DNA from 3 places in the Pseudokineococcus sp. 1T1Z-3 genome. Region 1 is predicted to be linked to each of the others. Evidence: riboswitches for the same ligand, from Rfam matches in the RefSeq annotation. Region 1 holds a riboswitch; each other region holds the start of a gene.
The links. A riboswitch is a leader RNA that binds a small molecule or an ion and turns the genes downstream of it on or off. The one in region 1 is predicted to bind S-adenosylmethionine.

Region 2: another riboswitch for S-adenosylmethionine. It lies ahead of WDV86_RS08260 (bifunctional o-acetylhomoserine/o-acetylserine sulfhydrylase); the one in region 1 lies ahead of WDV86_RS03475 (5-methyltetrahydropteroyltriglutamate--homocysteine S-methyltransferase).
Region 3: another riboswitch for S-adenosylmethionine. It lies ahead of metX (homoserine O-acetyltransferase MetX); the one in region 1 lies ahead of WDV86_RS03475 (5-methyltetrahydropteroyltriglutamate--homocysteine S-methyltransferase).

Annotation. Positions count from the first base shown of each region.
Region 1 covers NZ_JBBHZF010000012.1:15,615-23,171, reverse strand. Annotated here, with positions in the region: partial or broken gene WDV86_RS03485 (AtzH-like domain-containing protein) at 1-38, shown strand, start outside; gene WDV86_RS03480 (hypothetical protein) at 156-335, opposite strand; gene WDV86_RS03475 (5-methyltetrahydropteroyltriglutamate--homocysteine S-methyltransferase) at 476-1,645, opposite strand; SAM riboswitch class IV at 1,710-1,833, opposite strand; gene WDV86_RS03470 (App1 family protein) at 1,964-2,980, shown strand; gene WDV86_RS03465 (serine hydrolase) at 3,091-4,275, shown strand; gene WDV86_RS03460 (hypothetical protein) at 4,279-5,097, opposite strand; gene WDV86_RS03455 (DUF2218 domain-containing protein) at 5,228-5,527, shown strand; gene WDV86_RS03450 (NADP-dependent oxidoreductase) at 5,680-6,606, shown strand; gene WDV86_RS03445 (NAD(P)/FAD-dependent oxidoreductase) at 6,617-7,557, opposite strand, start outside.
Region 2 covers NZ_JBBHZF010000023.1:170,092-177,648, reverse strand. Annotated here, with positions in the region: gene WDV86_RS08265 (sensor histidine kinase) at 1-1,129, shown strand, start outside; SAM riboswitch class IV at 1,176-1,290, shown strand; gene WDV86_RS08260 (bifunctional o-acetylhomoserine/o-acetylserine sulfhydrylase) at 1,322-2,722, shown strand; gene WDV86_RS08255 (transglycosylase family protein) at 3,307-4,395, opposite strand; gene WDV86_RS08250 (hypothetical protein) at 4,609-5,571, shown strand; gene WDV86_RS08245 (putative bifunctional diguanylate cyclase/phosphodiesterase) at 5,701-7,557, shown strand, end outside.
Region 3 covers NZ_JBBHZF010000020.1:59,618-67,174, forward strand. Annotated here, with positions in the region: gene metX (homoserine O-acetyltransferase MetX) at 1-866, opposite strand, end outside; SAM riboswitch class IV at 963-1,074, opposite strand; gene WDV86_RS07300 (DUF4192 domain-containing protein) at 1,161-2,606, opposite strand; gene WDV86_RS07305 (YkvA family protein) at 2,727-3,146, opposite strand; gene WDV86_RS07310 (hypothetical protein) at 3,193-3,861, opposite strand; gene WDV86_RS07315 (ATP-dependent DNA ligase) at 4,004-5,758, shown strand; gene WDV86_RS07320 (DNA polymerase) at 5,755-7,533, shown strand.

The sequences.
Region 1 (7,557 bases):
TCGACGAGCTCGTGCCGTCGCGGGAGGTGCCGCTCTGAGCCCTCCCCGTCCTGTGCACCGGCCTGCGCACCGTGCTGGGGCCGCCGGGGACGACGACGCCCCGGGACCGTGAGGTCCCGGGGCGTCGGGCCGTACCTGGCCTCAGCTCTGGGGCGTCAGATCTGGGGCGTGGCCTTCGAGCTGCGGCGCGGCGCGGCGACGTCGTCGGCCGCCGAGGTGCGCCGGCGCGCAGCGGCGCTGGCGGCGCGCTGCCGCGCCTGCAGGTCGTGGTGCTCCGACGTCCGCAGGGTCGCGGCGGCGGTGGTCGGGTCGAGGAAAGGCTGGTGGGACGACACGGTGCGGTTCCTTGCTGTTGCTGCGGCACGCGGGCAGATCGCCCGCTCCATGAGGACAACGCCTGCGGCGCCGTGCCATTCCGCCACCGGCCCCCGACCGCCCGACGGGGTGAGCCGCCGGGTCGGCCGACGTGGGTCCCTCAGCGCCAGATGCTCTCGGAGACCTCGACGACGTGCGCGAGCTTGGCCCACTGCTCGTCCTCGGTGAGCGCGTTGCCCTCCTTCGTCGAGGCGAAGCCGCACTGCGGCGAGAGCGCCAGCTGCTCCAGCGGGGCGTACCGCGCGGCCTCGTCGACCCGGCGCCGCAGCAGGTCGGCATCCTCCAGCTGGGGCGTCTTGGAGGTCACGAGCCCGAGCACCACCGTCTTGCCCGGCGGCAGGTGCCGCAGCACCTCCAGCGACCCGGAGCGCTCGTCGTCGAACTCCAGGTAGTAGACGTCGACGTCGAGGTCGTTGAAGAGCTGCTCGGCGACGACGTCGTAGCCGCCCTCCATCGCCCACGCCGAGCGGTAGTTGCCGCGGCACAGGTGCGTGCCCACCAGCAGGTCGCGCGGCCGGCCGGCGAGGGCTGCGTTGAACTGGGAGATGAAGGCGTCGACCGTCCGCCGCAGGGTCGCCCCCTCGCCGCCGAGGCTCTGCCGGTGCACGGGGTCCCCGAAGAAGGTGAGGGCGACGTCGTCGACCTGCAGGTAGCGCAGCCCGGCCGCGTGCAGGCGGGTGATCTCCTCGGCGTAGGCGGCGGCGACGTCGGCCTGCAGCGCCGCCTCGTCGTCGTAGACGCCCGTCCAGCCCAGCGGCGTGACCCCGTTGTGGACCATGTTCGGCGAGGGGATGGTGAGCTTCGGCACGGCGCCGGTCCCCGCCTCGGCCACCGCCTCCTGCAGCGACGCCAGGGCCGGCCCGAAGATGGTCTCGCCGAGACGGACAGGCCCCCGCAGGTGCCGCTCGATGCCGGGCCAGAGCACCTCGGTGCCGTCCAGGCCCCCGCGGAAGGGGAAGGCGAAGGTGCCGCCCGGCTCGATGCCCTCCAGGCCGAAGACGAAGTCCTCGTGCCAGGAGTGGCGGCGCACCTCCCCGTCGGTCGCCGCGCCCAGACCGAGGTCGCCCTGGCGGCGCACGAGGTGGCGCACCGCCTCGTCCTCGACGGCGGTGAGCTGCTCGGCGGTGATGTCGCCGCTCTCGCGCTGGGCGCGGGCGCGCGTGACGGCGGCGGGGCGCAGCAGGCTGCCGACGTGCTCGGCGCGGAACGGACCGCCGGGGCTGACGGCCGCGAGGCGGTCGGCGCGGGCGGACGGTGTCGTGGTGCTCATGGCTCTCCCTGTGCAGGAGGGCGGCGCTCGTCACCGCCCTCGACGGGGCACGGCAGACGGTCGCCTCCCGCGCTTGGCGCTGCCGCCGCGACAGGACGGGCAGGCACCCTGGTCATCACCCGGGGCACCCCACCGCGAGAGAGGGTTGCCGGCCAGCGACCCGGGGGTTCGCGCTGGCACTCGTGACCGCTCCCGACGATAGCGCGCTCGCGGCCCCGTGGGCAGACCCACGGCGCCCCTGAGGGACGACCCGGAAGAGGACCCGGGGAGGGCCGGACGGCCGGGCGCCCCTGCTCGCCGTCGGGCACGCTGACGCCCGTGCAGGAGAGCCAGCGCCGGCCGTCGTCGGCGATGCCGGCGGACGCCCCCAGGGGCGTGCGCACCGCCTACCGCGTGCAGAACGGCGTCCGCGACGCGGCGGCGGCGCTGGCCCGGCGGCGCGGCTGGACGCCGGCGCTGCTCACCTACCCCGGCTACGGGACGCCGCGGGGCGCGCGGGTCCTCGGGCGGGTGCTGCTCGCGCCGCGCGGCACCGAGCCCTCCGAGCGCGTCGGCCTGCCGGGCTGGCGCCGCTTCCTCACCCTCGAGCTGCCCGACGCCGAGGTCGAGGTGACGCTCGGCGGCCGGTCGACGTCCGTGCGCACCGACGCCTCGGGCTTCCTCGACGCCGTCGTCGACGCCGACCTCGAGCCCGGCCGCGAGCGCGTGCACCTGGCCGTGCCCGGGCGCGCGGCCCTGGAGGGCGTCGTGCACGTGGCGCCCGCCGACGCCGTCCGCGGGGTCGTCTGCGACGTCGACGACACCGTGTGGGTCACCGGCCTGCGGACGCCGCTGCTCGCCGCGTGGCGCACGTTGACGGGCTCCAGCGCCAACCGGCACCCCGTGCCGGGGATCTGCGCCCTGCTGCAGGCCCTGGTGGCCGGCGACCGCACGACACCCGTCGTCTACCTCTCCAACGGCGCGTGGAACCTCAACGGCCCGGTCGTGCGCTTCCTGCGCCGCCACCGCCTCCCGGCGGGCGCGGTGCTCATGACGGACTGGGGCATCACCCCCGACCGGTGGTTCCGCAGCGGCCAGGCGCACAAGCGCGCGTCGCTGGAACGGCTGGCACGGGAGATGCCGGGCGTGCGCTGGGTGCTCGTCGGCGACGACGGCGAGCACGACCCGGAGATCTACCGCGACTTCGCCCGCTCGCACCCCGGGCACGTCGCCGGCATCGCGCTGCGGCAGGTCGGCCGCGGCGCGCAGCCCCGCGTCGAGGCCGAGGGCGACGTGCCCGTCGTCCTCGCCCCGGACGGGCGCCGACTGCTCGCCGACCTCGCGCCGCACCTGTGACGGCTCCGCCGTGACGCCGCCCCCGTGACGGCACCGCTGCCGGCGGCGCCGTCGACCCGCCCGGCGCGCGGCTCCCGCCGTCGAGCCCGCTCCCGCTGCATCATCGAGCGGTGCTCGCCCCCCGCCGCGCGCTGCTGACCGCGGTCGGCGCTGCCCTCGTGGCCGGCCTGACGGGCGGGCCGGCCGCGGCGTCCGAGCCGGGCGCCGGCCCCGCGAGCTCGTCGACGGCGAGCTGGACGGGCGGGTCGACGGCCATCCCCTCGGCGACGCCGGTGCCGGGCGCGGGCCGCCTCGACGTCGCCCCCCTGCAGGCCCTCGTCGACGAGGCCGCCGCGGACGACGTCCGCCTGTCGGTGGGGGTCGAGTCCCTGGACGGCGCCACGCTCACCGACGGGCCCGTCGTCCTGGGCTCGACCGAGGCCTACTCCTCGGCGTCGCTCGTGAAGGTGGCGCTCGTCGTCGCGGCGCTGCGCGCCGTGGACCGGGGCGACCTCACGCTGGACACCCCGGTCACGGTGACCGACGCCGACGACGTCGGCGGTGCGGGCGTGGTCGCCGGCTACCGCTCGCCGTACGAGGCCACCGTCGCGGAGCTCGCCGAGCTGGCCATCACCGTCAGCGACAACACGGCGAGCAACGTGCTCGCCGAGGAGGTCGGCCTGCCGGAGGTGCAGCGCCTCGTCGACGACCTCGACCTGGAGCCGACGCACCTGGGGCGCCTGTTCATGTCCTCCGGCGGCGGGGGCGCGCGCAACGAGATCGACACCGCGAGCACGCTCGAGCTGTTCCGGGCCGTCTACGAGGACGACGTGCTGAAGGCCTCCTCCCGCGGGCTCCTGCTCGGCTGGCTGCGGGGCCAGCAGCTCGACACCAAGTTCGCCCCGGTCCTGCCCGGCGTCGACCTCGCCAGCAAGACGGGTGACACCTCCTCGGTGAGCCACGACGCCGCCTACCTGCTCGACCCGGGGCGCGAGACGGTGCTCGTCGTCCTCTCCGAGACCGAGGACGGGCGCTCCCCGACCGCAGCGGCCGACCCCTACCTCGCCCGCGTGGCCGCGGAGGTCGGCGCCCAGGTGGCCGCGGCGGCGGCCCCGACGCCCGCGGTGGTGCCGGGCGAGACCGAGACGGTGGCCGACACGGTCCGGGAGACGCTCGCCGGCCAGGAGGACCCCTCGGGCTCGGCCCTGCCGGCGTTGGGCGTCGTCGCCCTCGGCGTGCTCGCCCTGCTGGCCCTGGCCGTCGTCGCGCTGCGCGCCCGGGTGCTGCTGCGCCGGCGCCGACGCGCTCGGCGCTGAGGCTCACACCGGCACGCGGCGCCGGTCCACCTCCGGACGGGCGAGGACCAGCACCGAGGCGACGAGGACGGCGACGCCGACAGCCAGCGCCGGTGCCCACCCGGGCCGGACGCCGTCGCCGAGCAGCGCGAGGCCAGCCAGGCCGGGCAGCAGCACCTCGGTGACGGACAGGACGGCCGTGACCGTGCCGGGCGCACCCTCCCGCAGGGCGGCGGCGACGAGCAGGACGCCGACGACGCTCATGACGACGAGCGCGTAGGTCAGCGGCTGGGTGAGCAGCCTCATGTCCTCGGCGAGGTCGCTCGTGATGTGCAGCGCCCGCACGCTCAGCGCCGTCCCGCCGTAGGCGGCCCCGGCGACGGCAGCCATGAGCAGCGGCCGACCGGAGCGCAGGACGGGCAGGGCGAGCGCGGCGAGGACCAGCGCGCTGGCGACGAGCACGGGCACCGCCGCCGAGGGGAGCGCGGCCGGCCGGCCGGGGGCGGCGCTGGCGGCGACGAGCACGAGCCCGAGGACGACACCGCCGACGGCCACCAGCTGGGCGCGCGGCACCCGGCGGACGTCGAAGCGGTGCGCGGCGAGCGTCGTCAGGGCCACCGTGGACGTCAGCACGGACTGCACGGCGACGACGGGCAGGAAGCGCAGCGCCACGACGGCGAGGACCCAGCCGACGCCGTCGAGGGCGAGGCCGAGCAGGTAGGCGGGCTGGCGCCAGACCGGTCGGTCGGCGCTGGCCCGGCGGCTGCCGGCCGCCTCCAGGAGGGTCGCGGCGGTGTTGGCGAGCATGGCCGCGAGGGCGGCGGCGAGGCCGAGCAGCGTCACGGGCGCCAGGGTGCCGCACCCGCGGAGGGGCGCTCGTCCGGTCGGCGCGGAGAGGCCGTCGCAGCGGCCGACGTCCGCCTGCTGGTCGGGGACTGGCGGGAGGCGGGCGGTGCACGGCGATGATGCAGGCATGGACACCGCCCAGACCGCCCTGACCTCCCGCGCCGACGTCGAGATCGACCGTCCGGAGCGCTGGGCGAAGCAGCTGGTGTCGCACCTGGCCCGCAAGGCCCCGCTGCAGAGCACCTCCGAGGGAGAGGAGCTCACCATCGGGGCCGGCACGGGCGTCGTCCGCGCCGAGGCGACCCGCCTCGTCCTGCTGGCGCGTGCCTCCGACGCGGCGTCCCTCGCCCGGGTGCAGGACGTGCTCGGCGGCCACCTCGAGCGCTTCGCCCACCGCGAGCAGCTCGTCGTGCACTGGCACGACTGAGCCCCCTCGACCGGACTTCGTAGCCTTCTTCCCTCTCAGAGGGCCCTGACGGCGGACTTCGTAGCCTTTCTCCGGTCGAGGGGCGGCACAGGTGTCGGGCAGACGCCGTGCGCAGCAGGAAGCACGACCGGCGCGGCGTCGTTGGAGCGGCCATGCGCGCGATGAGCTACGACACCTACGGCGACCTCGACGTCCTGTCCTCCGGCGACCTCCCCGAGCCGAAGCTGGCGCCCGGCGCCGTGCTGGTCGACATCCGGTCCGCGGCGGTCAACCCCGTCGACTGGAAGCTCATGGCGGGCGGCCTGGACGCCCTCATGGACGTGACGTTCCCCGTCGTGCCCGGCTGGGACGCCGCCGGCGTCGTCGTCGGGACCGGGCCGGACGTCCCCGAGTGGCAGGTCGGCGACGAGGTCCTCACCTACGCCCGCAAGGACGTCGTCGGCGGCGGCACCTACGCCGAGCGCGTCGCCGTCCCGGCGGTGAGCGTGGCCCGCAAGCCGGCGCGCATGACGTGGGACGAGGCGGCCGCCCTGCCCCTGGCCGGGCTGACGGCGCTGCGGATGGTCGAGCTGTGCGAGGTCGGCACCGGCGACGTGGTCCTCGTGCACGCCGGCAGCGGCGGCGTGGGCCACCTCGCCGTGCAGGTCGCCCGGGCCCGCGGCGCCCGCGTCCTGGCCACCGCCAGCGAGGGCAACCACGACTTCCTGCGCTCCCTCGGCGCGGAGCCGCTGGTCTACGGCGACGGCCTGCCGGAGCGCGTCCGCGAGCTGGTGCCCGGCGGCGTCGACGTGGTGCTGGACGCCGTCGGCGGCGTCCTGGAGCAGACCCTGGCCGTGCTCGCCGACGGCGGCCGGCACGCCTCCATCACCGAGCCGGAGGTCGAGGAGCACGGCGGGCGCTGGGTGTGGGTGCGCCCCGACGGCGCCGCGCTGGGGCGCCTGACGGCGCTCGTCGAGAGCGGTGACCTGCGCGTCGAGGTCGCCCGGACCTTCCCGCTCGCCGAGGCCGCGGACGCCGTGCGGCTGTCCCAGGGCGGGCACGTGCGCGGGAAGGTCGCGCTGCGGGTGAGCGAGGGGTGACCCGCTCCCCTCACACGATCGCGAGCTCGGTGCGCGGGGCTCCGGCGACGAACCGGCCCGGGTCGAGCGCCGCGACGTCGACGACGGGTGTGCGGCCGGTGACGAGGTCGCGCACCACCTCGCCGACGGCCGGGGCCATGAGGAAGCCGTGGCCAGAGAAGCCGGTCGCGGCGACGACGCGGACGCCGTGGTCGGCCACGCCTCCTCCGAGGACGCCGAGCGCGGCGTCGCGGTCCGGGGTCACCTCGTAGAGGCCGGCCCAGCCGCGCTCCAGCGGGACGTCCGCGAGCGACGGCGCGACGACGGCGAGCGCCGTGCGCAGGCCGGCGTGCCAGGAGTCGTCGACGGTGACGTCCTCGCCCGCCGGCTGGTCGGGGTCGGCCCAGCCGAGCAGGAGGCCGCCGGCGCCGTCGCCGTGCCAGTAGGCGCACGAGCGCTGGTCGATGGTGAAGGGCAGCGCCTCCGGCGCGACGGGGACGCCGGGAGGCACCGGCGCGGAGGCGATCTGGCGGCGGACCGGGACGACGGGCAGGTCCACGCCGAGCGTCTCGCCGACGGCGCGCGACCACGGCCCCGCCGCGGCGACGACGGCAGGCGCCTCGACGTCGTCGCCCGTGCTCGTGATGAGCCGGACCCGACCACTGGGCCGCTCGTCGGCGCCCGTCACCGCGCACCGTGTGCGGATACGGACGCCGAGGGCCCGCGCCGCAGCGGCGTACGCGCCGACGACGCGGCCGGGCCGGGCGACGCCGTCGTCGGGGGACCAGACGCCGCCGACGAGCGGGGCGGGGTCGACGACGGCGCCGAGCCGCGCGGTCTCGGCGGCGTCGACGACGGCGCTGGTGACCCCGAGGTCGCGCTGCAGGGCCACGGCGCGCTCGAAGGCCGGGAGGTGCTCGGCGTCGCGCAGGCAGAAGAGGTAGCCGGTGCGCCGGAAGCCGACGTCGACGC
Region 2 (7,557 bases), on a different contig from region 1:
CGGTGACGACGGCGTCCTCACCGCGGGTCCGGCGCCGTCGGCCGGCACCGGCGGGCGCGGCGACCGCGTCCGCGACGGCGTCCGCCAGCGCGGGGACCTGCTGAGCACGACCACCGAGCTCGACGACGGCACGCTCGTGCTCTCGGCCGACGCCTCGCAGGTGCGGACGACGGTGGCGCAGGTGCGGGCCGTGCTCGCGGTGGCGAGCGTCGTCGTCCTCGTGCTGGCGGCCCTGGCGCTGCTCGCCGTCGTCGGACAGGTGCTGGCGCCGCTGGACCGCATCACCGCGACGGCGCGCTCCATCGCCGCCGGCGACCGGGGTCGCCGGCTGCGGCCCGACCGGCCCGGCACCGAGCTGGGCCGTACCGCGGCGGCGTTCGACGACATGCTCGACGCCGTCGAGGGCGCCGAGGCGCGGGCCCGCGCCTCGGAGGAGCGGATGCGTGCGCTGCTCTCCGAGGCGGCGCACGAGCTGCGGACGCCGCTGGCCGGCGTCCACGCGGCGGCCGACCTGCTCGTGCGCGCCGAGCGCCCCCGCGCCGAGACCGAGCGGCTCGCCGCCGCGGTCGCCCGGGAGTCCCGGCGTGCGTCGCGGCTCGTCGACGACCTCCTGACGATGGCCCGCATCGACCGCGGGCTGGAGCTGCAGCTCGCCGACGTCGACCTGCGCGACCTGGCGCGGACGGCCGTCGAGGACCGGCGCCTGCGGCCGTCGGCCGCCCTGCACCTGGCGTCAGGACCGCCGCTGCGCGTGCGTGCCGACGCCGACCGCCTCGCGCAGGTGCTCGCGAACCTGCTCGACAACGCCGTCCGCGCCGCTGGTCCGGACGGCTCCGTCGAGGTGCGGACGGGCCGGGAGGGCGACGACGCGGTCGTCACGGTCCTCGACGACGGCCCGGGGGTGCCGCAGGCGGACCGCGAGCGCGTCTTCGAGCGGCTCGTGCGCCTGGACGAGGCGCGCTCCCGCGACGCCGGCGGCGCAGGCCTGGGGCTGCCCATCGCCCGCGGCATCGCCCGTTCGCACGGGGGCGACGTGGTCCTGGCGCCACGCCCCGACGGGACCCGGGGGACGGCTGCGGTGCTCCGCCTGCCCGGGGCCGGCGTCACCCCTGTGCGTCCCGCTGGTTGAGACGCGGGTCCCGGGCGTCGCCGCCGGTGTCCTACCGTCCTCGCCAGGTCATGAGCGCCAGCGTCAAGCCCCGGCTCGCTGGCCGGCAACCCTCCTCCTGCGGCGGGGTGCCCCGGGTGATGACCGGGCCGTCGTCCGTCCGGGCGCGGCAAGCGCGGGCTCACGCGAGCCCTTGAGCACGGGAGCGCCCCCATGTCCGTCGAGCCCACCAGCACACCTGCCGCCGAGCCGCAGACGCCGGACGTCGCCGAGGCGGGCCCGCTGTCCGACGCGCCCGCGCCGGGCGGCTGGTCCTTCGAGACCCGACAAATCCACGCGGGCTCGGCGCCGGACCCGACGACGGGCTCGCGGGCCCTGCCGATCCACCAGACGACGTCGTTCTCCTTCGCGAGCACCGAGCAGGCCGCCGCCCGCTTCGCGCTCAGCGAGATCGGCAACATCTACACACGCATCACCAACCCGACGACGGAGGCGGTCGAGAACCGCATCGCCGACCTCGACGGCGGTGTCGGGGCGCTGCTCGTGGCCTCCGGCCAGTCGGCGGAGACCTTGGCGATCCTCAACGTCGCCGAGGCCGGCGACCACGTCGTCGCCAGCCCGAGCCTCTACGGCGGCACGGTGAACCTGCTGCGCTACACCCTGCCCAAGCTCGGCGTGACGACGACCTTCGTCGAGGACCCCGACGACCCGGAGTCGTGGCGCGCTGCGGCGCAGCCGAACACGAAGGTCTTCTACGGCGAGGCCATCCCCAACCCGCGGGGCGACGTCCTGGACGTCGAGGCCGTCGCGGCGGTCGCGCACGAGGTGGGGGTGCCGCTCGTCGTGGACGCGACGGTGGCCACGCCGTTCCTCTCGCGCCCGCTGGAGTGGGGCGCCGACGTCGTCGTGCACTCGGCGACGAAGTACCTCGGCGGTCACGGGACGGCGATCGGCGGGGTGATCGTCGACGGCGGCACCTTCGACTACGCCGCCCACCCCGAGCGCTTCCCCGGCTTCAACACCCCCGACGAGAGCTACCACGGTCTGGTCTACGCGCGGGACCTTGGTGTCGGCAGCGAGCTCGGGGCGAACCTCGCGTACATCCTCAAGGCGCGGGTGCAGCTGCTGCGCGACCTGGGGCCGGCGATCTCCCCGTTCAACGCCTTCCTGCTCGGTCAGGGCATCGAGACGTTGAGCCTGCGGCTGGAGCGGCACGTCGCCAACGCCCAGGCGGTCGCCGAGTGGCTGGAGGCGCGCGAGGACGTCGAGCGCGTCCAGTACGCGGGGCTGCCGTCCAGCCCGTGGCACGCCCGGCAGCAGAAGTACGCGCCGCGCGGCGCCGGCGGCGTGCTCTCGTTCGAGATCGTCGGCGGCCTGGAGGCGGGCCGGCGCTTCGTCGACGGCCTCTCGCTGCACAGCCACGTCGCCAACATCGGCGACGTGCGCAGCCTCGTCATCCACCCGGCGTCGACGACGCACAGCCAGCTCTCGCCCGAGGCGCAGGAGAAGGCCGGCGTCACACCAGGCCTCGTGCGGCTGTCGGTCGGGCTGGAGCACCTCGACGACATCCTCGCCGACCTGGAGCAGGGCTTCACCGCCGCCAAGGGGTCCTGAGGGTCGCCGTCCCGCGCGCGCGTGCTGGCGGGAGGGGCGCCGTCCGGTCTAGCCCGCAGGGTCCGCGGTGCGCGGACTTGTGGGGCTGGCGCGCCGTCTACTCGGGGTGGGCGCGGAGATCGCGGGTCGACGCGCCGTGGGCTGCCCCGCGAGGTCCGCGGTGGTGGGGACGAAGGCGGCGCAGCGGGGCCTGGCCCGGGAAGTCCGCGGTGCGCGGACTTGTGGGGTGGTGTGACGGAGGCCTGACCCGGGAAGTCCGCGGTGCGCGGACGTCGCGGGCAGGGCAGTGGTGGTTGGCCCGCGGGGTCCGCGGTTCGCGGACTTGTGGGGTCGGCGCGCCGTCGACTCGGGGTGGGCGCGGAGATCGCGGGTCGACGCGCCGTGGGCTGGCCCGCGAGGTCCGCGGTGGAGCGAGTGCTGACGGCGCAGGGCGACGCGCGGCGACGACGTCCCGCGTCCCCGCGACGGGCTGCGCCCCGACGACGGGCTGCGCCGTGACGACGGCCCCCGCGGCCGGGCCAGGTGGCCCGGCCAGGGGGCCGTCGCACGAGCCGGACCGCGGCAGCCGGGTCGGGCGAGCCGGGTCAGGGCAGCCGCAGCACCTGGCCGACGTAGATGCGGTTGGGGTTGGAGACCCGGTCGCGGTTGAGGTCGTAGATCGCCTGCCACGTCGTGCCGTTGCGCGCGGCGATGGCGCCGAGGGTGTCGCCGCTGCGCACCGTGTAGGTGCCGGACGGCGCGGGCGTCTCGCCACCACCACCGCCGCCGCCACCGCTGCCCGGCACCCGCAGCACCTGGCCGACGTAGATGCGCCCCGGGTTCGAGATCCGGTCGCGGTTGTCGGCGTACAGCTGCTGCCAGGTGGTGCCGTAGCGGGCGGCGATGGCGCCGAGGGTGTCGCCGCTGCGGACGGTGTACGTCGCACCCGACGGCGGCGCCGGGGCGGGGTCGGCCGGCGGCGCGGGCTGGGAGCTGCCGCCCCCGGGCGGGGTGGGCGTGCCGCGCTTCTCGGCCTCGCCGTAGCCGAGGCGGGCGGTGCACGCGGGCCAGGCGCCCCAGCCCTGCACGGCGAGGACCTTCTCGGCGACGGCGATCTGCTCCTCGCGCGTCGCGAGGTCAGCCCGGGCGGCGTACTGCTGGCCGCCGAACCCGTCCCACGTGGGCTGGTAGAACTGCAGGCCGCCGTAGTAGCCGTTGCCGGTGTTGATGTCCCACCGGCCGCTGCTCTCGCACTGGGCGAGTCGGTCCCAGACCGCGTCGGTCGCGGCCGACGCCGAGCCAGCGGTGGACAGCCCGACGAGCGGGCCGACGGCGAGGGCGGCGACGGCGCCGAGGCCGACCGGGCGGCCGAGGCGGGAGCGACGGGTCGTGCGTCGAGCGGGAGAGCTCGTCTGCGTGGTGATGGCGTTGGCCTCTCGCGCATGCGCCTCGCGGTGGACCGCGCCCCGCCCTGCGCTGTGGTGAGGGTGACGTCCGCCGGGCGGGGAGGCGCAGGCGGACGGGCTGTCGGGGCCCGCGCGAGGGGCGCGGGCGGACGTCGTCGGCACCAGCGGGCGCCGGCCGGGGGCTCGGCGCGTGCGCGCCGGCCCGAGGACGCGGCGACGGTAGGTGATGTCACGAGCAGGTGACAACCCGTCCGGGCGAATATGTGTCACCTGTGAGAGTGGCTGCACGGCAGGCCCATACGAATCACACACCTGTGGTTCGCCGATCATGGTGCCGTCGCGGCCGGCGTCGCCGCGATGACCGTCCGTGCGTGCCCCGTCACTCGTGCCTCACCGCCCCCATCTCCGGTTGCGTGCCGTGACGAGCGCGCTACGCCCCCTCGGCGCCGGCGACGACGCGCCGGGTTGCCGCCTCCAGGCCCCGCCGCGAGCGTGTCCGCCATGAGCGCACTCACGCGAGGGCTGACCGCCGGAGCCGTCGGCACCACCGTCCTGCAGGCCGTCACCTACGCCGACATGGCCCTGCGCGGCCGGCCCGCCAGCGAGGCGCCCGGGCAGACCGCCGACGCCCTCGCCGGCCGGCTCGGGCTCGGCGTCCCCGGCGACGGCGAGCGGCAGGGGCACCGCCGCACCGCCCTCGGCGCGCTCCTGGGCACCACGACGGGACTCGCCACCGGGGTCGTCGCCAGCCTCGCCCGCCGCCGCGGGTACGCCCTGCCGGGCGCGCTCGGCGGCGTCGCCACCGGGGCGCTGGCGATGGCGGCGAGCGACGGGACGTCCGCCGCGCTCGGCGTCAGCGACCCGCGCACGTGGACGGCGGGCGACTGGGCCGCCGACGTCGTCCCGCACCTGGCCTACGGGCTGGCGACGCACGCGACGCTCGAGGCGATGTCGCCGCAGCCCGGCGACGTCGTCCGCAGGCCCGCCTCGGGCGGCCTCGTGGCCCGCTCCTTCGTGCTCGGCGTCGCGACGGGCGGGCGCAGCTCCCTCGGGCTGGCGGCGCCGGTGCTCACCGACGCCCGCCCCGACGGGCCGGGCGCGCTGGCCCGCGTCGGCGCGGCCGCCGGCGTCGTCGGCGAGGTGGTCATGGACAAGAAGGCCTCGACGCCGCCGCGCACCGCGCCCGGCCCCCTCGGCGGGCGGCTGCTCGCGGGGGCCGGTGGAGCGGCGGCCCTCGCCGCCCGGGAGGACCGCACGCCCACGGCCCCGGCGGCGGCCGGTCTGCTCGGCGCCCTCGGCGGCTCCTACGCCGGGCTCGCCTGGCGCACCTGGGCGGCGAGCCGGCGCTCGCCCTTCGACGCCGACTGGCAGGCCGCGCTGGTCGAGGACGGCGTCGCGGCGGCGCTCGCGCTGGCTGCGTGCTGGCCCGGGCGCCGGGGCCAGCGCACCGCGGTCCTCGGGTAGGCGAGGCCCTCGGGGGAGGGCCCGAGGGGCGGCCCGACCGGGGCGTCTGCGCTGCGCCGTCCGCGTGGTGGTGGGCGGTGGGGTCGGCCCGGCGTGAGGGTGACGCCGCCGCCAGCCGATAGGGCAGCCATGAGCCGGTCGGCACCATCGCGACGCGTCGTCGCGCGATGGGTCCTCGGCCTGTCCCTGGCGCCGGGCCTCGCGCTCCTGCTCACCGCGGTGACCGGTACTGGCCTGGGGCCGACGACCTTCGTGGCTGCGGGCGTGAGCGTCCTCGTCGCCTGCGTCGTCCACCGACCGGCGCGTCTGCCCCTGTGGCTCGGCCTCGCCGTCGCGCAGCTGTGCGTCGGCGCAGGCGGGATGGTCAGGGCTCTCGCGCCCGACGGGGGAGGGGCGGCGCTGTCCGTCGGCCTGACCGCGACCGGGGCCGTGTGCGGCGTCGTCGTCGGCGTCGTCGTCACCCGGACGGTCGCCTCGCTGGGAGGACGGGTCGACGTCCTCGACGTCGCCACCCTCGCGGCGGTCCTGGGGCTGGGGCTCGCCCAGTACGTCGAGCTCGTGGGGATGGGCACGCCCGCGGCCAGAGGCGCTGCCGCCGCGACGGTCGACGTCGTCATCATCAGCCTCATCGCCCGGCTCGCCGTCATGCGGATCAAGGCGCCGTTCGGCGGGTCCCTGATCCTGCTCGCCAGCCTCGTCTTCGCGGTGAACGAGCTCGTGCGCACCGGCACCTTCGGCCCGGTCGCCGGCAGCCCGCTCCTCACGCTCCTCCCTCTCCTCGGCGCCGCCCTGCTGAGCGGCGGCGTGCTGCACCCGAGCACCCGGCACCTGCTGGACCGCACGTCGGTGCCGGCGGGCAGGCACCGCTCGGGCGAGGTGCTGGGGCTGCTCCCCCTCGCGCTCGTCCCGGCGAGCCTGTGGGTGGTCGACGCCTCCGCCGGCACCCACGCCATGCCGATGTGGGCCCACGTCAGCGTCGGGGCCGTGGGCACCGCCGTGGGCGTCCTGCGGGCGTCGTCGGCGCTGCGGCACTCCGAGCACCTGGCCGAGCACGACCCCCTGACCGACCTGCCCAACCGGCGGGGGCTGGACCGCGTCTTCGCCGACCGCGCCCCCGCAGCCGGCTGGTCCCTGCTGCTCGTGGACCTCGACGACTTCAAGGGCGTCAACGACGCCCACGGCCACGAGGTCGGGGACGCTCTGCTGCTGCACGTGCGCGACCGGCTGCGGGAGGCGGCCGGTGAGGACGGCGTCGTCGCGCGTTTCGGCGGCGACGAGTTCGTCGTGCTCGTGCCAGGCGGGAGCGAGGCCGCAGCAGCGGACCGGGTCGTGGCCGCCCTGCGGCCCACCGTGGAGCTGCGAGGCCTCGCCCTGCGCGCCACCGGCAGCGTCGGCGTGGCCCCGGCCGAGGCCGGGGCCACCTTCTCCCAGCACCTGGTCCACGCCGACGTGGCCCTCTACGCCGCCAAGGGCGCCGGGCGCGACACGGCGTGCGTCTACCACCCCGACCAGCGTGAGGAGGCCCTGCGCCGCTTCACCCTGACCAACCAGGTCCGCCAGCTGCTCTCGGGGCGCTCGTCGTCGGTCGGACGGCTCGAGGTGCACTACCAGCCGATCGTCGTGCTGGCCACGGGCGAGGCGGTCGGCGCCGAGGCGCTGGTCCGCTGGCAGCACCCGGACAACGGGCTGATGATGCCCGCTGCCTTCCTCGACCACGTGAGCACCTCCCAGCTGGACGCCGAGCTGGACAGCGCTGTGCTGGAGGAGGTCGTGGACCAGCTGGGCCGCTGGGCCCGGGAGCGCCGTCAGGTGCTGCCCGTCAGCGTCAACCTCACGAGGTCGAGCCTGGTCGACCCCGGCCTGCCGGGCCGGGTGGCGGAGCGGCTGCGGCGCGCGGGCGTCCCCGGCACCTTGCTGCACGTGGAGATCACCGAGCACGAGCCGCTCGAGGAGGACGCCACCTGCCTGGTCAACCTCCTGGCGCTG
Region 3 (7,557 bases), on a different contig from region 1:
TGGTCCAGGTAGGACTCCACGGCGAAGCGTCCGCCACGCGCGACGTCCTCGCCGGCCTGCGCCCGCCGGCCGAAGCGGGCGTCGACCTCCTGCGCGCTGCGGTAGGTGGTGTGGGCGATCCGGCGGGCGACGCCCAGGCCGTGGTGGGGCCCGAGCCCGTCGGGCGCGTCGTGGTAGTCCCCGCCGGCGTAGCGCGGGTCCCCCTCGATCGCCGCGAGCTGGGCCGCCGCCCAGGCGATCTGGTCGGCGCTGGCCTCCGCGCAGGAGGCCAGGACGAGCAGCCGGCGCACGCGGTCGGGCGCGCAGACCGCCCACTCCAGCGCCCGCATCCCCCCCATCGAGCCCCCGAGGACGAGCGCGAAGGAGGCCACCCCGAGGGCGTCGGCGAGCGCCTCCTCGGCGGCCACCTGGTCCCGGACGGTCAGCGCCGGGAAGCGGCTGCCCCAGGGCCGCCCGTCCGGGGCCGGTGACGCCGGGCCGGTGCTGCCGCGGCACCCGCCGAGGGCGTTGGGCGCCAGCACGCACCACCGGTCGGTGTCCAGCGCGAGCCCGGGACCGACGAGCCCCTCCCACCAGCCGGGCGTGGGGTGGCCCTCCCCCGCCGGTCCGACGACGTGGCTGTCACCGGTGAGCGCGTGGCAGACCAGGACGACGTTGGCCCCGTCGGCGTCGGGTCGGCCCCAGACCTCGTAGGCCATCTCGACGCCGGGCAGCACCGCGCCGGACTCCAGGACGAGGTCGCCGACGAGCACGCTGCGCCGCTCGCCCACCGGGTCGCCCGGGCGCCAGGCCGCGCTCGCGGGGGGCGGCGGCTGGGGCGAGGCCGCGGGTGCCGCCGCCGCCTGCCCGCCCGGGGCGGCAGGCACGGCGGCGGTGCGCGCCGGCGGCACGGGCGTCACGGCCGGGACGACGGAGAGGGTGCTGGCCACGGCGACCTCCTGGTCGAGGGGCCGTGCGACGCCGGCCCGCGCTTGCCCGCCGACGACCGACGGGCCCGGTCATCACCCGGGGCACCCCACCGCGGAGGAGGGTTGCCGCCCAGCGAGCCGGGGCTTGGCGCTGGGACTCATGACCTGGGCCGACGGTACCTGCCCCGGCTGCGGGTCCTCAAGGCGCGTCCCTCGCCCGGCGCGGGCGCCGCTGCCGCTCACCGCGGGACGTCAGCCGCACGGCGGGCGCTGGTCCTCCTCACGGCGGGCGCGGACCCACGCGGGCGTCGCCCCGGCGTCAAGGACGTCGAGCACGAGCTGGCCCATCGAGGAGGCTGGAGCGACCTCGACCGACCGCTGCGCGCAGTGCACGGCCCGCGCGCCGTCACCGGCGAACCAGGCCGACCACGCGAGGGCGCCCAGAGCCTCGGCGCCGTCGGGGCCGGGCACGTGCCGCACGACGGCAGCCAGGAGCGCGTCGACGGGGTCGACCAGCGCGGGGACCGGCTCGCGGGCCTGGTCGGCCGCGCCGACCACCTGCTCCATGAGCGCCGCGGACCGACCGGCGTCGTCGAGCCCGCGCAGCAGCAGCCCCGGCACGTCGCCGGCCTCGTCGAGGCACGACACGAGCAGGGCGTCGCGGAGCCGGGGGTCCCGCAGGCTCGCGGCCAGACGGCCCAGCAGGACGGGGTCGTGCCGCTCCCCCGCGGGCAGGTCCGCGTCGGGCGCCGGCCCGTCGGGCCCCACGGGCAGGGCTCGTGCCGCCTCGGCCGCCCCCCGCTCGACCGCGACGGCGCGCTGGAGGGCCTGCCACGCCTCGACGCGCACCCGGGCCGACCGCTGCTCGTCCTGACCGCTGCGGCGCTGCCGCGCCCGCTCGGCGGCGACGCCACGCCGGGCCTCCTCCTGCGCCGCCGAGGACACGGGCACGAGGTCTGCGAAGAGGTCCTCGCGCGTGGTCAGCGGGGCCGAGCCCGCGACGACCATCTCGGCGGCGACCCGGCTGCCGAGGACCTCGGCGAGCGGCGCCCCCTCCGGCGGGCAGCACCCCTTGCGGCAGGCCAGGCTGCGGTAGCACCGCCCGTCGACCCACCAGGACTCGCGCAGACCGACGCCGGCCTCCCGGCAGCGGAGCTCGAGGAGCGCCTGGAGGAGGTCGGGGGTCCCCGCGTCGCGCGGGTCGAGCCAGGGGTCCCCGGGCGGGCCCTGGTCGTCGTAGAGGACGGCGACGACCTCCTGCGCGCCGTCGGCGACCATGTGCCCCACCGTCGAGGTCACCACGAGGTCGAGGTGGGCGGCGGCCTGCTGCTCCAGGGCCGCCACGGCCAGCAGGTCCTCGACCTCGCGGTCGAGCCGGGCGACGGCCTGCACCGACGCGGGCAGGTCGACGCGGGCCACGAGCCCGACGCGCCGGCGCGGCCCGCGCAGGCTCACGAGCACGAGGCTGCGGGAGGGGTGGAAGCCCAGCTGGTGCGGGACCAGGGCCAGCAGGTCGCGCGGGTCGCCGCTGCGGACGAGCAGGGGCTCGGCCTGCGCCTCCGCCGGACGCCGGCCGGCGCTGCGGGGACCAGGCGGTGCGCCGCGCCCGCGACGGCGGGACCCCGGGACGTACGGCCCTCGGGGGGCGGTGCTGCGCGGGCGGTCGGACGGGGCGGCGGGCCGCTCTGGGGTGCTCATGCGCCGGAGCGTGCACCCGGTGGTCAGGCCCGGCGGCGTCGTCCACAGGCAGCCCGCCTGCGGGCCCGACCGACGCCCCTGTGGACGACGGGCCACTGCGAGGCGTCGCCCGGCGGCGCGTCAGACGACGACGTGCCCCTCGACGGTCTCGCCGCGGCGGGCGCCGGAGGAGGCCGCGCGGGCGTCGTCGTCGACGGCCGCGCCCTCGCCCTCGCCCTCCCAGCGTAGGAAGGCGTTGGTCTCCTCGAGGACCGCGCCGGCCAGCCACGCGAGGACGAGCGCGTCGTCGGCGAACCCGGCCATGAGCAGCAGCCCCTCGGGCACGAGGTCGACCGGGGACACGACGTAGGCGACCGCGAGCGCCATGAGCCCCAGCCTCTGGACGGTCGTGCCCGGGTACCGCCCCCGCAGCGTCGCGGCGACGAGCCGCGGCAGGGCGGAGACCTGCTCCCAGATCCCGGGGTCGCCTGCCCGGCGCGAGCGCAGGAAGGCGGCGGCCAGGGCGCGGAAGGCGCCGGCGGAGTGGGTGCGAGCGGTCACGGGTGCCTCCGGGGTGCTCGGACGGGTACCCCAGGGTAAGCGCTGCTCATCGCCGGGCCAGGTCGGCGATCCCCCCGGCCGGGAAGTCCTCCTGCGCCCGCCTGCCGATGCCGCGCATGAGCCAGGCGTCCGCGCCGGCGCCGACGACGCCGCCCGCCACCGGGACGAAGCGGCCGAGGCGGCCGACGAGGCGGGCGCCCATCTGCCCGAGGAGGCGGAAGCCGACGCCCTTGTTGACGGCCATCCGCGCCGGGGCGGGCAGGCCGCGCAGCAGCGTCCGCGACAGGAGGCCGCCGCCGACCCCGGCCACCGGCAGGGCGTTGCCGGCCCCGACGAGGCTGTCCAGGACGGCGGCGCGCACCCCGGCGTCGCGCAGGTCGTACCCGCGCACGTGGGCGAGCGCGGCGGCCAGCCGGGTGCCGAGGGCGTAGAAGCCGACGACGTTGGCGGGCAGCGCCACCGGCAGGGTCACGAGCCCGCCGAGACCGGTGACGAACCCCTCGACGCCGGCCAGCCGGACGTGGGAGCGCACGAGCCGCGCCACCGCCGCCTCGGCGTCGCCCTGCTCCGCCGCGAGGGCGGCGTCGGCGACCTCGTGCGCCGCGTCCAGGGGGCCGGCCCCGGCGATGCCGAGGTCGACGAGCCGCTGCACCAGGCCGGCGGCGGCCTTCTCGCGGTCCTTCTCGTCCTGGCGCGAGGAGCCGTCCTTCGGCATGGGTCCTCCGGGTCGTGGCCGCCGGCGGGCCGCTCGCGCGGGCTGGCGGGTAGAGGGCGGGTGGGAGTGGCGGGTCGGGTGCGCAGCCCCGCCGGCACGAGGGGTCGGCGGCGCTGTCGGTGGGCGCCCCCATGATGACGGGGTGCTGCTCTCGACGCTCGCCGCCGCCCTGGACCAGGTCGCGGCCACCTCCTCGCGCCGCGCCAAGGCCGAGCTCGTCGCCGACGTCCTGCGCAGGGCCGCCACCGGCGCGCCGGCCGAGCGCGACGTCGTCGTCCGCTACCTGGAGGGCGAGCTGCGCCAGCGGCGCACCGGCCTGGGGTGGCGCTCGCTGGCCGACCCGCCGCCGCCGGCCGCCGCGGCCTCGCTCGCGGTGCTCGACGTCGACGCCGCGATGGCGTCCGCGGCGGCGGAGTCGGGCCCCGGCTCGGGCGGGCGGCGGCAGGGGCTGCTGCGGGGCGTGCTCGCCGCCGCCACGGCACCGGAGCAGCGGCTCGTGGCCGGTCTCGTCTCCGGAGAGCTGCGCCAGGGCGCGCAGCGGGGCGTGCTCGTCGAGGGCCTCGCGCTCGCGGCCGGGGTGCCCGCCGCCGCGGTGCGCCGGGCGCTGACGCTGTCCGGTGACGTCGTCGAGGTCGCCGCCCTGGCGCTCGCCGCGGAGGGCCCCGGTGCGGCGCGAGCCGCCCTGGACGGCGTCGGCCTGCGTCTGGGACGGCCCGTCTCCCCCATGCTCGCGGCCTCGGCGCCCTCGCTCGGCGAGGCGCTGGCCCGCACGGGCGCCGCACTCGTGGAGTGGAAGCTCGACGGCGTCCGCGTGCAGGTGCACCGGCTCGGCCGCGAGGACGACGGCGAGGACGACGTCCGGGTCTGGACGCGGACGCTGGAGGAGGTCACCGACCGGCTCCCCGAGGTGGTCGCGGCGGTGCGGGCGCTGCCGGGCCAGGGTCGGCTCGTGCTCGACGGCGAGGTGCTGGCCCTGCGGCCGGCCGGCGGCGCCGCCCCGCGGGCGCCGTCGCCGGAGGCCGACGGCGAGGTGCCCGCCAGCGGCTCCGGGACGCCGGGCTGGCAGGCACGACGTCCTGCGCCCTTCCAGGAGACCTCCTCGCGCGTCGCCACGCGGACGCCGAGGGCCGAGCCGCCCCGACCCGGCGCGACGGTGGCCGACGGGGAGGGGGCCGAGGAGCCGCTGCAGCTGGTGCTCTTCGACGTCCTGCACCGGGACGGCACCGACCTGCTCGACGCGCCGCAGCACGAGCGCCGGGCCGTGCTGCTGGACCTGGCCCCGCACCTGGCGGTGCCCGGCGTGGCCGTCCCGGCCGCGGGCGAGGACGGCGAGGTCGGTGCCGGACGTCTCGCCGCGGCGGAGGAGCTCTCGCGGACGGCGCTGGCGCGCGGGCACGAGGGCGTCGTCGTCAAGGCGGCGGACGCCCCGTACGCCGCCGGACGTCGGGGCGCGGCGTGGGTCAAGGTCAAGCCGCGGCGCACGCTCGACCTCGTCGTGCTCGCCGTCGAGCACGGCTCCGGGCGTCGCCGCGGGACGTTGTCCAACCTGTGGCTCGGCGCACGGGACCCCCGCGGCCGCTTCGGGCCGGCCGGCGGCCTCGTCATGCTGGGCAAGACCTTCAAGGGGCTCACCGACGCGATGCTGGCCTGGCAGACCGAGCACCTGGGCGCCCTGGCGGTCGAGGACTCCCGCGGGGTCGTGCGGGTCCGGCCCGAGCTCGTCGTCGAGATCGCACTCGACGGCGTCCAGACCTCCCCGCGCTACCCCGCCGGCCTGGCGCTGCGCTTCGCCCGCGTCCTGGCCCACCGGCCCGACAAGCCGGCCTCGGAGGCCGACGTCGTCGAGGAGGTGGAGCGGCTGCACGCCGCTGCGGCCGGGCCGCCGTCGCCCTCGTGAGCACCGAGGACCTCCTCGCCGTCGTCCGCGCGCCCGCGGGGCTCGGCCTCGCCGACGCCGAGCGCGCGTGGGCGGTGCCCGCCCGCGACGCCGCCGCCGCCGCGGAGGTCCTCGCGCGCCTGGAGTCCGAGCGCTCGCCCCGCTGGGTGCTGTGGTCGGCGGAGGACCTGCTCGGGCCGCTGCTGGACGCCGCGCCCGACCTGCGGCTGGCGCGCGCGTGGGACCTCGCGGCCGTCTGCCGGCTGCTGGAGGGTGGGGCACGAGACGACCCCTCGGCCGTCGTCGCCGCCGCGGCCGGGCTCGACCCGGGCGCGGCGCCGGCGGCGGGGCAGCTCGACCTGGGCGGTCTGGTCGAGGAGGCCGGCGGCGCGGGCGACGGTGGGGCCGGCGGGCCGCTGCGGGCCGACGGGCACCTGCGGGCCGACTGGGCCGACGGCGCCTGGGCCGCGTCGCCGGCGAGCGCCGCGGCGTGGGCCGAGCTCGCGCTCGCCACCGCGGGTCGCCAGCGCGAGCAGCTGACGGGCCCCTCGGCCTCGGGGCGGGCCGGCCCGCTGCACACGGCGTGGTCGGAGTCCGCGGCGTCGCTGCTGGCCGTCGAGCTCGGCACGAGCGGTCTGCCGCTGGACGTCGGCGTGGCCGCCGAGGTCCTCGACCGGCTCGTCGGCCCACCCGCCGGGACCGAGCGGGAGGCCGCCGCCCAGCGCGCCGCCCGCGACGCGCCCGTCCTGCGGCTGCTCGGCGACGCCACGGTGGACCTGCGCAACCCGGCCGCGGTGCGCGCCGCCCTCGCCTCCCGAGGGCTCGACCTGCCCGACACCCGGTCCTGGCGCCTGGAGCAGCTGGCCGCCGCGCCCGGTGCCCACCCGGTCCTGGCCGCCCTCGTCGGGTGGCGCCAGCGCGAGCGCTTCGCCGTCGCGCACGGGCACCGCTGGCTGGCCGAGCACGTCGCGGGCGGGCGGCTGCGCGCCACGTGGTCGGCGAGCGACGGCGGCGCCGGCCGGATGACGGCGACGGGCGGCGTCCACAGCCTGCCCCGGGAGCTGCGCCCGGCCGTCCGGGCCGATCCCGGGCACCTGCTCGTGCGCGCCGACCTCGGGCAGGTCGAGCCGCGCGTCCTCGCCGTGGTCTCCGGCGACGAGGGGCTCGTGCGCGCCGCGGCGGCCGAGGACCTCTACTCCCCCGTCGCGCGACGGCTCGGCGTCGGGCGCGACGTCGCGAAGGTCGCGGTGCTCGCCGCGATGTACGGCCAGACGAGCGGGGCCGCCGGGGCCGCGCTCGCCGGGATGGAGCGGGAGTACCCCCGCGCCACCGGCCTCCTCGTCGAGGCGGCGCGGCGCGGCGCCGCCGGCGAGGACGTGCGGACGGCGGGCGGTCGCCGGGTGCGCGGGCACCGGCCCGAGGACGTCCCGGTCGAGGCGGGCACCGCCGCCCTCGACGCCCATCGCCAGGCGCTGGCCGCCCGGGGCCGCTACACCCGCAACGCCGTCGTGCAGGGCTCGGCCGCCGAGCTGTTCAAGGCGTGGGCGGCCACCGTCCGCGCGCGCCTGCTCACGAGCGGCCCGTCACCCTCCGAGCGCGACGGCGAGGTCGTGCTCTGCCTGCACGACGAGCTGCTGCTCCACGTCCGCGCCGACGCCGCCGAGCGGGTCGCCCGCGACCTCGTCGCCGACCTCGACGCCGCGGCCGCCCGCTGGTGCCGCGCCGTCGGCGGCCCGCCCGTCCGCTTCACCGCCGACGTCGCCGTCGTCGAGGACTGGTCGCAGGCCAAGGGCTGACCGAGGGCCTCCCCTTCCTCCCTC